Regions from separate parts of the Pseudomonas sp. JV414 genome, predicted to be linked through region 3. Evidence: predicted binding sites of a transcription regulator. Region 3 holds the regulator's gene; each other region holds the start of a gene.

Region 1 (3,209 bases), on a different contig from region 3:
GTTGTCGCTAAGGATGAAGAAGCCAGTGCCCTGGATGCCCATGTCCAGCACGTTGCCGGTGTTGTTCACGTCACCCTGGCTGAACTGCTGGGAAACGTTGGCCAGACGCACGCCGTTACCGATGGTCTTGCTGCCGGTACCCAGGCGAGTGGCCGAGTACACGTCTTCGAATTCTGCACGGGACGATTTGAAACCGGTGGTGGCGACGTTGGCGATGTTGTTGCCGGTCACGTCCAGTTGTTTGTTGGCTGCATAGAGACCGCTAAGGCCGATACTGAAAGACATATTCCACTCCTTTGTGCCGTGTTAGTCGGCTCTATATACCAATGGTTTGTACTTTGGACAGGGCAACGCTGCCCATGCCTGCCAGGTTCAGCATCAACTCACCGCCGGTCTGGCTGATGGTCACGCTGTTAACGGTCGCTGGCAGATAAGTAATCAGCGATGTCGCCTTGCTGTCGATGGTGGCCGTTGCGCCGAAGGTGTAAGTACCCGCAGGTGCCACCGCGCCCGCATCGTCCTTGCCGTCCCAAATGAAACTGGCGTTACCGGCACTTTGACTGCCCAGCTCGAGCGTACGGATGGTCTTGCCTTCCGAGTTGGTGATCTTGACGGTGGCGGCGGGAACCGAGGTTGGCACCACGACGGTACCGTTGAGACTCTTGGAGGTGTCGACCACGGCTTTGTCGGTCTGCGCGATGACCGAACGGCCCACCAGCGAAGAAGCCTGCAAGGCTTGAGAGGAGCTGTAGCTGCTGGCAAGACCGCTGACCGTGTCGTTCAGCGTGGTGATACCTTCCAGGCTACTGAACTGCGCCAGCTGGGCCACGAACTCGCTGTTGTCCTGAGGATCGAGCGGGTTCTGGTTTTTCAGCTGAGTCACCAGCAGTTGCAGGAACGCATCCTTGCCCAGTTCCTTGCCGCCGGTAGCGGCCGAGGTCAGGCTGCCGGTGGCAGTAGAGGTAGTGGTCGTGACCGAAGAGTTGGCCAGTACATCACTGATAACGCTCATGTGAATCGCCCCTTATCACTGACCGAGGGTCAGGACCTTCTGCATCATGGTTTTGGCGGTGTTCATCATTTCGGCGTTGGTCTGGAACGAACGGCTCGCGGAAATCATGTCGGCCATTTCTTCGACGACGTTGACGTTCGGGTAGTAGACGTAGCCCTTGCCATCGGCAGCCGGATGGTTCGGCTCGTAGCGCGCTTCAAGGTTGCTCTGGTCTTCGACCACGCCCAGTACTTGCACGCCTTGACCGGCAGCGTCCTGGTTCTGGAACAGCGAATCGCTGCCGCCGCTCTGGCCGCCCTGGAACATGGTGGCGAATACCGGGTGGCGGGCACGGTAGGTCTGGTCGATGCTCGACGAAACGGTCTCGGCGTTGGCGATGTTACTGGCGACGGTGTTCAAGCGAGTGGTCTGGGCACTCATGCCGCTACCGGCAATGTTGAAAACACTGGATAGAGACATGGATTACTCTCCGCGCAGGGCTGATACCAGCCCTTTGAATTTACTGTTGAGCAGGGTGAAGCTGGCCTGGAAGTTGACCGCGTTTTCCGCGTACGCTGATTGTTCAAGCTGGGCGTCCACGGTGTTCTGGTCGATCGACGGTTGCATCGGCGTGCGATACATCAGCGACTCGCCGCCATTGCCCAGGCCTTCAGCTTCGATGTGACGGCTGTTGGTCATGTTCAAGGCGAACTTGCCGTTTTTGGTTTTCTCGTTCTGCTCGGCGAGCACTTTCGAGAAGTCCAGATCCCGAGCCTTGTAGTTCGGGGTGTCGGCGTTGGTGATGTTGTTGGCCAGGACTTCGGCACGCTGAGCGCGGAAGCCCAGGGCTTGTTCGTGGATACCGAGCGCTTTATCGAAGCTGATGCTCATGTCGGGAAACCTTCGGGTGACCTGATTTTTCGTACGATGGACATAGCAAGCGCCGTGCCAATTCAAAAAAGCCCGTAAACCGGGGCTTTGCGCGCGGTGGCAAGGCGGCAATGCCAGAAAAGCGGCAACCGATTTCCGCCGCCTGCCGCTTTTCTGCCGCTTATCGCAGTCGGAAGAACAACACTTACCCCTGTGGGAGCCGGGCTTGCCCGCGATGGCGGTGTAACAAATTACATTGATGTCGACTGATACGACGCTATCGCGGGCAAGCCCGCTCCCACAGGGGTTGTGGTGATTTTGAGAGATAATTACAGGCATAAAAAAACGGGAGCCCCTGAGGACTCCCGTTTTTTATGCCGTCAACGAATCACTTCGCCTTGTAAATGATCCCCGGGCTGCATTGGACCATCTGGTAATGATCCGGCAAACCGTTCAGCGCTTCGGACGCGCCAAGGAACAGATAACCGCCCGGCTTCAGCGTGCTGTGAATGCGCAACAGGATGTCTTTCTTCACCTCGGCGGAGAAGTAGATCAGCACGTTGCGGCAGAACACGATGTCGAACTTGCCCAGGGCTGCGTAGCTGTCCAGCAGGTTGAACGAGCGAAATTCCACCCGACTCTTGATCGGCGCCTTGATGGCCCAGCGTCCCGGCCCTTTCGGGTCGAAGTAACGCTGAAGGCGCTCGGGCGACAGACCGCGGCCGATGGCCAGGCTGTCGTACTCGCCGGTTTTGCAGTTGGTCAGCATAGTGCCGGACAGGTCAGTGGCAACGATCTGCACACCCATCTTCAACTGGCCCATGTTGACCCGCTCGAACTCATCGATGGACATCGACAGCGAATACGGTTCCTGGCCCGACGAGCACGCCGCCGACCAGATCCGCAGGCGCTGGCCGGGGGCTGCCTTGATCGCTTCAGGCAATACCTTGTTCTTCAAGACTTCAAACGGATAGGTGTCACGAAACCACAAGGTTTCGTTGGTAGTCATGGCATCCACCACCATCTCGCGCAAACCGCTGCGCGGCTGAGTCTGGATGCGCTGAACCAGCTCACCCAGCGATTTGATGCCCTGCTGTTCCATCAGTTTGTTGAGACGGCTCGAGACCAGGTATTGCTTGTTTTCACCGAGCAAAATGCCACAGGCTTTTTCCAGGAAGACCCGGAACTGTTCGAAATCCAAATTACCCGTAGACAATGATGCGGCCTCTTTAAATCGTGTTGACCGCCAGGGGCAAAGCGCCCCTAGCTGATATCTGCTGCTTTGATCCGGTCGACCACCCGGGATGCCAAGTCATCAGGACGGAATTTGGCCAGGAAGTCATCGGCG
Region 2 (3,209 bases), on a different contig from region 3:
GCGCCGAACAGGTCAATCCGCTGGCCGCCAGTGATTTTGGTGTAGAGGTCATATTTCTTCGCCACCACGCCAATCGCGATCAGCTTATCGGCGGTGATCTCGCCGCCGGCGATGCGCGGCACCACCGAATAGGTGCCGTTTTTCTGCATGTTGGCCATGAAGGTGTCGTTGGTGTCCTGCAACGGCACCAGCGAAGCGTCCATGATCGGCTGGTTCCAGCACGAGGCGAGGATCGAGCCCACCGCCGGTTTGCACACGTCGCAACCGGTGTGACCGCGACCGTGCTTGGCCAACAGTTCTTCGAAGGTGATCACCCCTTCTACCCGCACCAGCGCATAAAGCTCCTGACGGGTGTAGGCGAAGTGTTCGCACAGGCTCTTGTCGACACTGACGCCACGGGCAATCAGTTCATGCTCGAACACTTGCTTGAGCAGCCCCGCGCAACCGCCGCAACCGGTGCAAGCCTTGGTCTGTGACTTGAGCAGGCCCAAGTCGGTGCAGCCACCGTCGATGGCCGAGCAGATAGAGCCCTTGGTGACGTTATGGCACGAACACACTGTTGCTGCCTCAGGCAACGCGCCCGGGCCCAGGGTTGGCGCACCGGTGGACGATGGCAGAATCAGGCTGGCAGGTTCCGACGGCAAGGCAATGCCGTTCTGCATGTATTGCAGCAAGGTGTCGTAGTAGCTGTTGTCGCCGACCAGTACCGCGCCGAGCACGCGTTTGCTGTCCGCATCCACCACCAGGCGGCGGTAGCTGGCCGTCGCTTCATCGATGAACTGATAGCTGCGCGCACCCGGCGTCTGGGCGTGAGCATCGCCGATGGAGCCGACGTCGACGCCGAGCAGTTTAAGCTTGGTCGACATGTCGGCGCCCTGGAACGGCTCCGCGACTTGATCGCACAGCAAGGACGCCACGCCACGGGCCATCTGGTAACCGGGGGCGACCAGACCGAAGAGGCTGCCATTCCAGGCGGCGCACTCGCCGATGGCATAGATATTCGGATCGCTGGTCAGGCACTGATCGTCAATCACCACGCCGCCACGCGGACCGATGTCCAGCGCACATTGCCGGGCCAGCGCGTCTTGCGCGCGGATGCCGGCGGAGAACACGATCAGGTCGGCTTCGAGGAATTCGTCATTGGCAAAATTCATCCGGTAGCGGTACTGCTCGCCAGCACTGATCGACTGCGTGCCACGGGACAGATGCACACCCACGCCGAGCCGCTCGATTTGCGCTTTCAACGCCAAGCCACCCTGCTCGTCCAGCTGCACCGGCATCAAGCGCGGGGCGAATTCCACCACATGCGCTTCCAGGCCCAGGCTTTTCAGGGCGTTGGCGGCTTCCAGACCGAGCAGGCCACCGCCGACCACAACGCCACGTCGGGCATTGGCCGCAGCGGCGCGAATCGCGTCGAGGTCTTCGAGGGTGCGATAGACCAGGCGCGAGTCACCTTCCGCACCTTCAATAGGCGGCACAAACGGATAAGAACCGGTGGCCAGAACCAGTTTGTCGTACGAGACGCAACCTTGTGCGGTGATTACCTGACGACGGTCACGGTCGATTTCCAGCACCGGCACGCCCAGATGCAGGGTGACGCCCGGCGTCTGGTACAGAGAGGCTTCGCCCAGGGCCAGCGACTCAGCATCGCGACCGCCGAAATACTCGGACAGATGCACCCGGTCGTAGGCGCGCATCGGCTCTTCACTGAAGACATGCAGGCGATAGTGGTCAAGGGCGCCGCGCTCGATGAGCTGCTCGACACAATGATGTCCGACCATGCCATTGCCGATCACGATCAGTGTTTGCAGTTTGTTCAACGCGGCAACATTGGAATTCATAGTAAGCACCCAGCCAAAGCCAATCACGGTTAAAAAAAGCAAAAAAAAACGCCTGAAACCTCTCGGTTTCAGGCGTCTTTGCCTGTTCTTCGCGGTGTTCGACCTGGCGCCTTCGCCTGATCCACCGATGTTGCCCACGACCTGCTCGGCCGGTCGATCTTCGTTGATCGAGTGGGCTGCCCATCTGTTTTCGATGGACCTGAGAGGATCAATGCAGCCTTTGTGCCAGTCGGTGGGTCGATGCTTCATTTGCGTTGTAAAACTTGCGACTGAACAATCGGCAAACAGGCTTGGCGATCGCGGGATAGACGTGTTTTGGCAGGAATAAGACAGTCTTTCAGACGTGGTTGCACGGATCATTGGTAACAGAGGACAAAGGGGAAAACTCAGGGCACCGTTCGCGGCAGGCGCACGTTTTTATGGCATCGCGCTTTATAAAAGTGCATGTAGCGGTTCTTTCGAGGCTTTTACCGCTTGTAGGACGTGCGCGTCAGATTATTCAACATTGCCGGAAAGCGCGTGTTTAAAAACCATGAAGGTTACTTCCTGCAAGCTACAAGATCTTGCGCCGTTGCCTACGCTTACGCCAGAATCCGCCGGCTTGTGCGCCCTGCTCCTGGCCTCTATTGTTTCCGTGCCACTGCCCATCAGTGGTCGGGTTTAGTCGCCCGTGTTAACTCGGTTGTGCGTGCATCTGTCATGCAGGTTTTTCATTGACCTGTACTTTGATGGTGGCTGTACGTAGGGCGCCCTCGGGCGCGCCGGATTGCTGAGTTTCCCGGTCGACTAACCTGCGTGCAGCTGCCTCCCCTTTCGTTTAGTCGCAAGAGGGGTGGCACACCATTAGGAAACTCAGCATATGATAAAGCCTTCACCGAATCCGCCGAACACCGATCCGATATCCCCGTACGAACCCGATTCAAAAGAACTCAACGAGGCCGCCAAACGCGCCCTCGACTTCCACTTCCCGTCGAATGCCGATATCAAAGCCACCGCGCGTACACCCAGTACTATGTTTTCCGTGAACCCGGAGGCCACGGCCGAAACCCTGGCGGTTTTTTTGGTCGAGACGCTGGCCTCGGTCGATGTGATGGTCCATCAGTTGGTCGATCATCTGGAAGGTGAATCGCGTCACGCGCTGCTGGGCATTTCCAACAGCATCATGATCGCGGAGATCACGGCGAACCGGGTACTGGATAAAATAGAAGTGTGAGCTCCATTCCCCTGTGGGAGCGGGCTTGCTCGCGAAAGCGGTGTATCAGGCGACATCAATGTTGACTGTACCGCCGTCTTCGCGAGCAAGCCCGCTCCCACAGGTTTCTCGGTGCTTGCTGCCTGCCATATGTCATACACGCGTCATTTGTATTT
Region 3 (3,209 bases):
CGGAGCGGCCGCTGACGATGATCAGGCGCATGATTAGTGACCGTTCTGCTCGTCCAGGACAACCTGATACAACGCTTCATTGCTCGGGGCGCTGCGCAGTTTTTCACGCACCTCCTTGCGATCAAGCATGCTGGCGATCTGGCGGAGCAATTCCAGATGTGCATCGGTGGCGGCTTCCGGGACCAGCAGCACAAACAGCAGGTCAACCGGTGCGCCATCAATGGCGTCGAAATCGATAGGGGCTTCCAGGTGCAGCAGCGCACTGATTGGCGAGGTGCAGCCTTTGAGCCGGCAGTGGGGGATGGCGATGCCGTTGCCGAAACCGGTAGAACCGAGTTTCTCACGGGCAATCAGGGCCTCGAAGACGTCCTGCATTTCCAGATCCGGTACTTCGCGGTGGATAAGGTTGGCAATTTGCTCGAGGGCTTTCTTTTTACTGCCACCCGGCGCGTTCACTTGAGAACGGCCGGGGGTCAGGATGGTTTCTAGTCGGATCATGGATTGGGGGGGTTAACGACCGGTTGCGCCCTGGAGGAGGCTCTGGGTCTTTTCCTTATGCTTTTTGAGTTGGCGATCCAGCTTGTCGGTCAGCAGGTCGATGGCGGCATACATGTCCGTATGCTCGGCATTGGCGACCACTTCTCCGCCGGGAATATGCAGCGTGGCTTCGATCTTCTGCAGCAGTTTTTCGACGTTCATCGTGACTTGTACATTGGTGATCTTGTCGAAATGCCTCTCTAATCGGTCGAGTTTTTCGCCGATATAGGTGCGCAGGGGTTCGGTCACTTCCAGTTGGTGTCCACTGATGTTGACTTGCATACAGCTTCTCCTTCGTTGCCAGTGCATAAAGCGGCAGGCAGAAATGCCTGCCACTGGAACGCTGTGGCGAGCCCGGCGGCTACATCAACCGCTTCCGTTCGCTGGAAGGCGCGATCCCCAGGGATTCGCGGTACTTGGCGACGGTGCGACGGGCTACCTGAATGCCTTGTGCCTCCAGTAAACCAGCGATCTTGCTGTCACTCAACGGCTTTTTCTGATTTTCCGCGGCAACCAGTTTTTTGATGATCGCGCGGATCGCCGTGGACGAGCATTCACCGCCTTCGGAGGTACTGACGTGGCTGGAAAAAAAGTATTTCAGTTCATAGATGCCCCGTGGGGTATGCATGAATTTTTGCGTGGTCACCCGTGAAATCGTCGATTCGTGCATGCCCACCGCTTCGGCGATGTCATGCAGCACCAACGGTTTCATGGCTTCGTCACCGTATTCAAGAAAGCCGCGCTGATGCTCGACGATCTGGGTGGCGACTTTCATCAGGGTTTCATTGCGGCTTTGCAGGCTCTTGATGAACCAGCGAGCTTCCTGCAACTGATTACGCATGAACGTGTTATCAGCGCTGGTATCGGCGCGACGCACGAAACCGGCGTACTGGGCGTTGACCCGCAGGCGTGGCACCGATTCCTGATTCAGCTCCACCAGCCAGCGCTCGTTGTCCTTGCGCACGATCACGTCGGGAACGACGTATTCGGCTTCGGCGGACTCGATTTGTGAACCCGGGCGCGGGTTGAGGCTCTGGACCAATTCGATGACCTGACGCAGTTCATCTTCCTTGAGCTTCATGCGGCGCATCAGCTGGCTGTAGTCGCGGCTGCCGAGCAGGTCGATGTAATCGGTGACCAGGCGCTTGGCCTCGGCCAGCCAAGGGGTCTTGGCGGGCAGCTGGCGCAGTTGCAGCAGCAGGCATTCGCCGAGGTTGCGGGCGCCGATGCCAGCGGGTTCGAATTGCTGGATGCGGTGCAGGACGGCTTCGATTTCGTCCAGTTCGATGTCCAGTTCCGGGTCGAAGGCTTCGAGGATTTCCTCGAGGGTTTCGTCCAGGTAGCCCTGATTGTTGATGCAGTCGATCAGGGTCACGGCGATCAGGCGATCGGTGTCGGACATCGGTGCCAGGTTCAGTTGCCAGAGCAAATGGCTTTGCAGGCTTTCACCGACCGATGTGCGGGTGGTGAAATCCCACTCGTCGTCATCGTTGCTCGGCAGGCTGCTGGCGCTGGTCTGGTAGACGTCCTCCCAGGCAGTGTCGACGGGCAATTCGTTGGGAATACGCTCGTTCCAGTCGCCTTCCTCGAGGTTATCCACCGTTGGGGCGGTTTCCTGGTAGGAGGGTTCCTGAATGTCGGCGTTGGGTTTCTGTTCGGCGCTATCGGCCAAGGGGTCGGCGTTATCGAAGTCGTCGCCTTCTTCCTGGCGTTCGAGCATCGGATTGGACTCCAGGGCCTCCTGGATTTCCTGTTGCAGGTCCAGGGTCGACAATTGGAGCAGGCGGATGGCCTGTTGCAGCTGCGGTGTCATCGTCAGCTGCTGGCCCATTCTCAAGACTAGCGATGGTTTCATGGCAGGGGCTTAACACCTTATTCGCCGGCGCACATGCGCCATCCACTACAGGGCGCCGAAGCGCCAAACATAAGCAAATTATATGCCTGAAACTGGAGTGTTTGCCTAGAGCGCTGTAACAATAAAAACTTATTGATTTTTTTATTGAAGCGAGCGCTCTCTCGGCGACCCGGGCACCTCAGTGCTTACAGGCGGAACTCATGACCCAGATACACTTCCTTGACCAGTTCATTGGCCAGGATGGTGGCGGAGTCACCTTCAGCGATCAGTTGGCCATCGTTGACGATGTAGGCGGTTTCGCAGATATCCAGGGTTTCGCGGACGTTGTGGTCCGTGATCAGCACACCAATGCCTTTGGCCTTGAGATGATGAATGATCTGCTTGATGTCGCCCACCGAAATCGGGTCTACGCCGGCGAAGGGTTCGTCGAGGAGGATGAATTTCGGATTGGTGGCCAGTGCCCGGGCGATTTCCACGCGGCGGCGTTCACCACCGGACAGGCTCATGCCAAGGTTGTCGCGGATGTGGTGGATGTGAAATTCCTGCAGCAGGCTTTCCAGCTCTTTGCGACGACCGGCCTTGTCGAGTTCCTTGCGAGTCTCGAGGATGGCCATGATGTTGTCGGCCACCGACAGTTTGCGGAAGATCGACGCTTCTTGCGGAAGATAACCGATACCCGCCTTCGCACGACCGTGCATCGGCTGGTGGCTGACGTCCAGGTCATCGATCAGTACGCGGCCCTGATCGGCCTGTACCAGGCCGACAATCATGTAGAAGCAGGTGGTTTTACCGGCACCGTTAGGGCCAAGCAGGCCGA
Region 4 (3,209 bases), on a different contig from region 3:
TTCAACGGTGCTGACGTTGGACGTTTCCAGGGTGTTCTGCAGCGTGGTGCCGAAACCGGCGAGGCCCGGGGTGCCGACTTGCGGCGCGCCACTGGCAGCGGTTTCCAGGAACAGGTTGTTACCCACCGCTTGCAGACCGGCCGGGTTGATGAAGTCGGCGGTTTGCAGGTTGCCGATCACCTGGGAGGCCGGGTTGCCGGCAACAGTGACGGACACGGTGCCGTCACGGCCGACGGTGAAGGTCTGGGCATCGTTCGGAATGACAATGGCCGGTTCCAGGGCGAAGCCGCTGGCGTTGACGATCTGACCGTTGGAATCCAGGTGGAACGTACCGTCACGGGTGTAGGACGTGGTGCCGTCCGGCTGCAGAATCTGGAAGAAACCGCGACCGTCGATGGCCATGTCCAACGGCTGCTCGGTGGTTTGCAAGCTACCGGCGGTGAAGTTTTTCTGGGTGCCGACGATGCGCACACCAGTACCCACCTGCAGACCCGACGGCAATTCGCTGTCCTGGGTCGACTGGGCGCCTGGCTGGCGTTTGATCTGATACAGCAAGTCCTGGAACTCGGCGCGGTCACGTTTGAAACCCGTGGTCGATACGTTCGCCAGGTTGTTGGAAATGGTGGTGAGGTTGGTGTCCTGGGCGGACAGACCTGTTTTGGCAACCCATAGAGCCGGAAGCATTCGATTCTCCTCGTGCGCCTGTTTTACGGCGCGACGTTCTGATAATTAGCTGATCTGCAAGACCCGAGCCATGGCCTGGTCATCGTCTTTGGCGGTGTTCATCATCTTGATGTGCAGCTCGAACTGCTTGGCCAGCGCCAGCACCGAGGTCATTTCTTCCACGGCATTGACGTTGCTCGACTCAAGGAACCCGGACACCAGTTTGACGTTGGCATCGGCCTGCGCCGGCTTGCCGTCCTTGGTGTGGATCGAACCGTCCAGGCCTTTGGTCATGTTCTTGAAGTCCGGGTTGACCAGTTTGATCCGGTCGACTTCGGCCATCACCCGCGGGCCTTCGCCCATCGCACGGATGCTGATAGTGCCGTCTTCGCCGACTTCGATTTGCTGCTCGGGCGGCACGGCAATCGGTCCGCCATTGCCTACCACCGGCATACCGTTGCCGGCACGCAGCACGCCCAGAGCGTCAACGTTCAGGCTGCCGGTGCGCACGTAGCTTTCACCGCCATCGGGGTTCTGCACGGCGATCCAGCCATTGCCCTGCACCGCGACATCGAGGTCGCGACCGGTTTGCACCAGCGCACCCGGGGAGAAGTCGGTGGCCGGACGCTCGGTCATGGCAAACGCACGCGCCGGAAAGCTGTCACCAAACACCGGCATCGAACGGGCCTGTTCCAGGTCCTTTTGAAAACCGTTGGTAGAGATGTTCGCCAGGTTGTTGGCATGAGCCTTCTGCGCCAGTGCATTCTGGCTGGCGCCGGTCATTGCCACATAAAGGTACTTGTCCACACTCTTTCCTCTGCATGCCGGACGTTTGCCGCCCACCGCTGTACTGCTGAGCCATAAGCAATTTGCAGACCAACTTTTTTCTGGCGGCGCAGGGCCCGGCAAACAAAGGACTTGAGGGATTCAGAGGGGATTGGGGGAATGTGTCGGAGACGAAAAACCGGCGGTGTTATGCCGGTAGGTGGCAAGGATCAGCCTGGACACTGATCGTTCCCACGCTCCGCGTGGGAATGCAGCCCGGGACGCTCCGCGTCCCAAAAGCGGACGCAGAGCGTCCATTGAGGCATTCCCACGCAGAGCGTGGGAACGATCATGCGCTGCCGGGTTCTTTACCGACTTCGTACTCACGCAATTTATTGGCAATGGTCGTATGCGAAACCCCCAGCCGCTTGCCCAGCTGCCGACTGCTCGGATGCTCGGAATACAAACGCTCCAGCACCGCCTTTTCAAAGCGCCCGACAATCTCGTCCAAGCCGCCCTCAAGGGAGAAATCGCCAAGCGGCTGACGCACGCCGTAGTCCGGCAGACGAATATGCTCGGCTTTAACGGTGCCGCCGTCGCACAGGGAAACCGCCTGGAACAGTACGTTTTCCAACTGCCGCACGTTGCCCGGCCAGTGATAGTGACTGAGCCGTTCCATCGCCGCCGGCGCCAGTTTCGGCAACGAGCAACCGATCTGTCGACTGGCCTGATCGAGGAAGTGCTCCACCAGCGGCGCCAATCCGTCGAGGCATTCGCGCAGCGGTGGGATGTGCAGCGAGAGCACGTTCAAGCGATGGTACAAATCCTGACGAAACTCACCGCGAGCGCACAGCTCGGACAAGTCCACTTGCGTTGCGCAGATTACCCGCACATCCAGATAGACCTCTTCATCACTGCCGACACGACGGAAGCAACCGTCCTGCAGAAAGCGCAGCAACTTCACCTGCAAACGCGGGCTCATTTCGCCGACGCCGTCGAGAAACAGCGTACCGCCCGCCGTCAATTCCAACAGCCCAAGCTTGCCTTCGGCCCGCGCTCCTTCGAAGGCACCGGGGCCGTAACCGAACAATTCGGTTTCGGCCATGGACTCCGGCAGACCGGCACAGTTGAGCGCCATCAGCGGTGATTGCCCACGCGGGCTCGCCAGGTGACAGGCCCGCGCCAACAATTCTTTGCCAGTGCCGGTTTCGCCCTCTATCAATAGCGGCGCATCCAGCGGCGCCATGCGCCGCGCTTCGCGCACCACCGCCGCCATCACTTTCGAACTCTGGAAAATGCTGTCGAAGCCGCGCAATTCCTGTTTGCGCACGTTATAGATGCGCTCGCCCACCCGATCCGCCCGGTGCAACGTCAACACCGCACCGGCCATGGCCTCGCTTTCGTCATGCTCCGACTGCAGCGGCGCGATGTCGGCGAGAAACACGTCGCCCTTGACCTTGACCCGCAAGCCGTTGATCCGCGACTTGTTGGCACGCACCAGCTCCGGCAAATCGAAATCCTCGGCGTACCGCGACAGTGGAATCCCCGGCACCTCGTCCACCCGCACCCCGAGCAACTGCGCCGCCGCACGGTTGGCTGCGACGATGGAGCCACCCATGTCGATCGACAGCACCGGAAACTCCAGGGCGCCGAGCAAGGCATTGAGCTCCATATGCCGACGCTCGCTGGGCATCAGCCCTACGCGCTTGACGCCGAATACCCCGCCAATCGCCTCGAACTTCGGACGCAACGCCTGGAACTGAATGTTGATCAGGTTCGGG

Evidence for each region. The regulator sigma-54, encoded in region 3, starts transcription at its own class of promoters, with help from an activator protein. The targets are predictions, from matches to a motif close to ANTGGCATNNANNTTGCTNT.
Region 1: a site for sigma-54 is predicted at 1,925-1,944, ahead of flgB (flagellar basal body rod protein FlgB). Genes of this name have one in related genera too.
Region 2: a site for sigma-54 is predicted at 2,052-2,071, ahead of nirB (nitrite reductase large subunit NirB). Genes of this name have one in related genera too.
Region 4: a site for sigma-54 is predicted at 1,525-1,544, ahead of F6R97_RS08770 (flagellar basal body rod protein FlgF). Genes of this name have one in related genera too.

What each region holds. Positions count from the first base shown of each region.
Region 1 is NZ_VYKC01000005.1:106,840-110,048, forward strand. Features, by position in the region: gene flgE (flagellar hook protein FlgE) at 1-285, opposite strand, end outside; gene flgD (flagellar hook assembly protein FlgD) at 317-1,012, opposite strand; gene flgC (flagellar basal body rod protein FlgC) at 1,028-1,471, opposite strand; gene flgB (flagellar basal body rod protein FlgB) at 1,475-1,882, opposite strand; gene cheR (protein-glutamate O-methyltransferase CheR) at 2,250-3,077, opposite strand; gene F6R97_RS09250 (chemotaxis protein CheV) at 3,125-3,209, opposite strand, start outside.
Region 2 is NZ_VYKC01000002.1:135,493-138,701, forward strand. Features, by position in the region: gene nirB (nitrite reductase large subunit NirB) at 1-1,841, opposite strand, end outside; gene F6R97_RS01750 (DUF6124 family protein) at 2,701-3,054, shown strand.
Region 3 is NZ_VYKC01000007.1:116,162-119,370, reverse strand. Features, by position in the region: gene rapZ (RNase adapter RapZ) at 1-31, opposite strand, end outside; gene ptsN (PTS IIA-like nitrogen regulatory protein PtsN) at 34-498, opposite strand; gene hpf (ribosome hibernation-promoting factor, HPF/YfiA family) at 511-819, opposite strand; gene F6R97_RS10240 (RNA polymerase factor sigma-54) at 899-2,392, opposite strand; gene lptB (LPS export ABC transporter ATP-binding protein) at 2,578-3,209, opposite strand, start outside.
Region 4 is NZ_VYKC01000005.1:10,857-14,065, forward strand. Features, by position in the region: gene flgG (flagellar basal-body rod protein FlgG) at 1-684, opposite strand, end outside; gene F6R97_RS08770 (flagellar basal body rod protein FlgF) at 730-1,470, opposite strand; gene F6R97_RS08775 (sigma-54-dependent transcriptional regulator) at 1,778-3,209, opposite strand, start outside.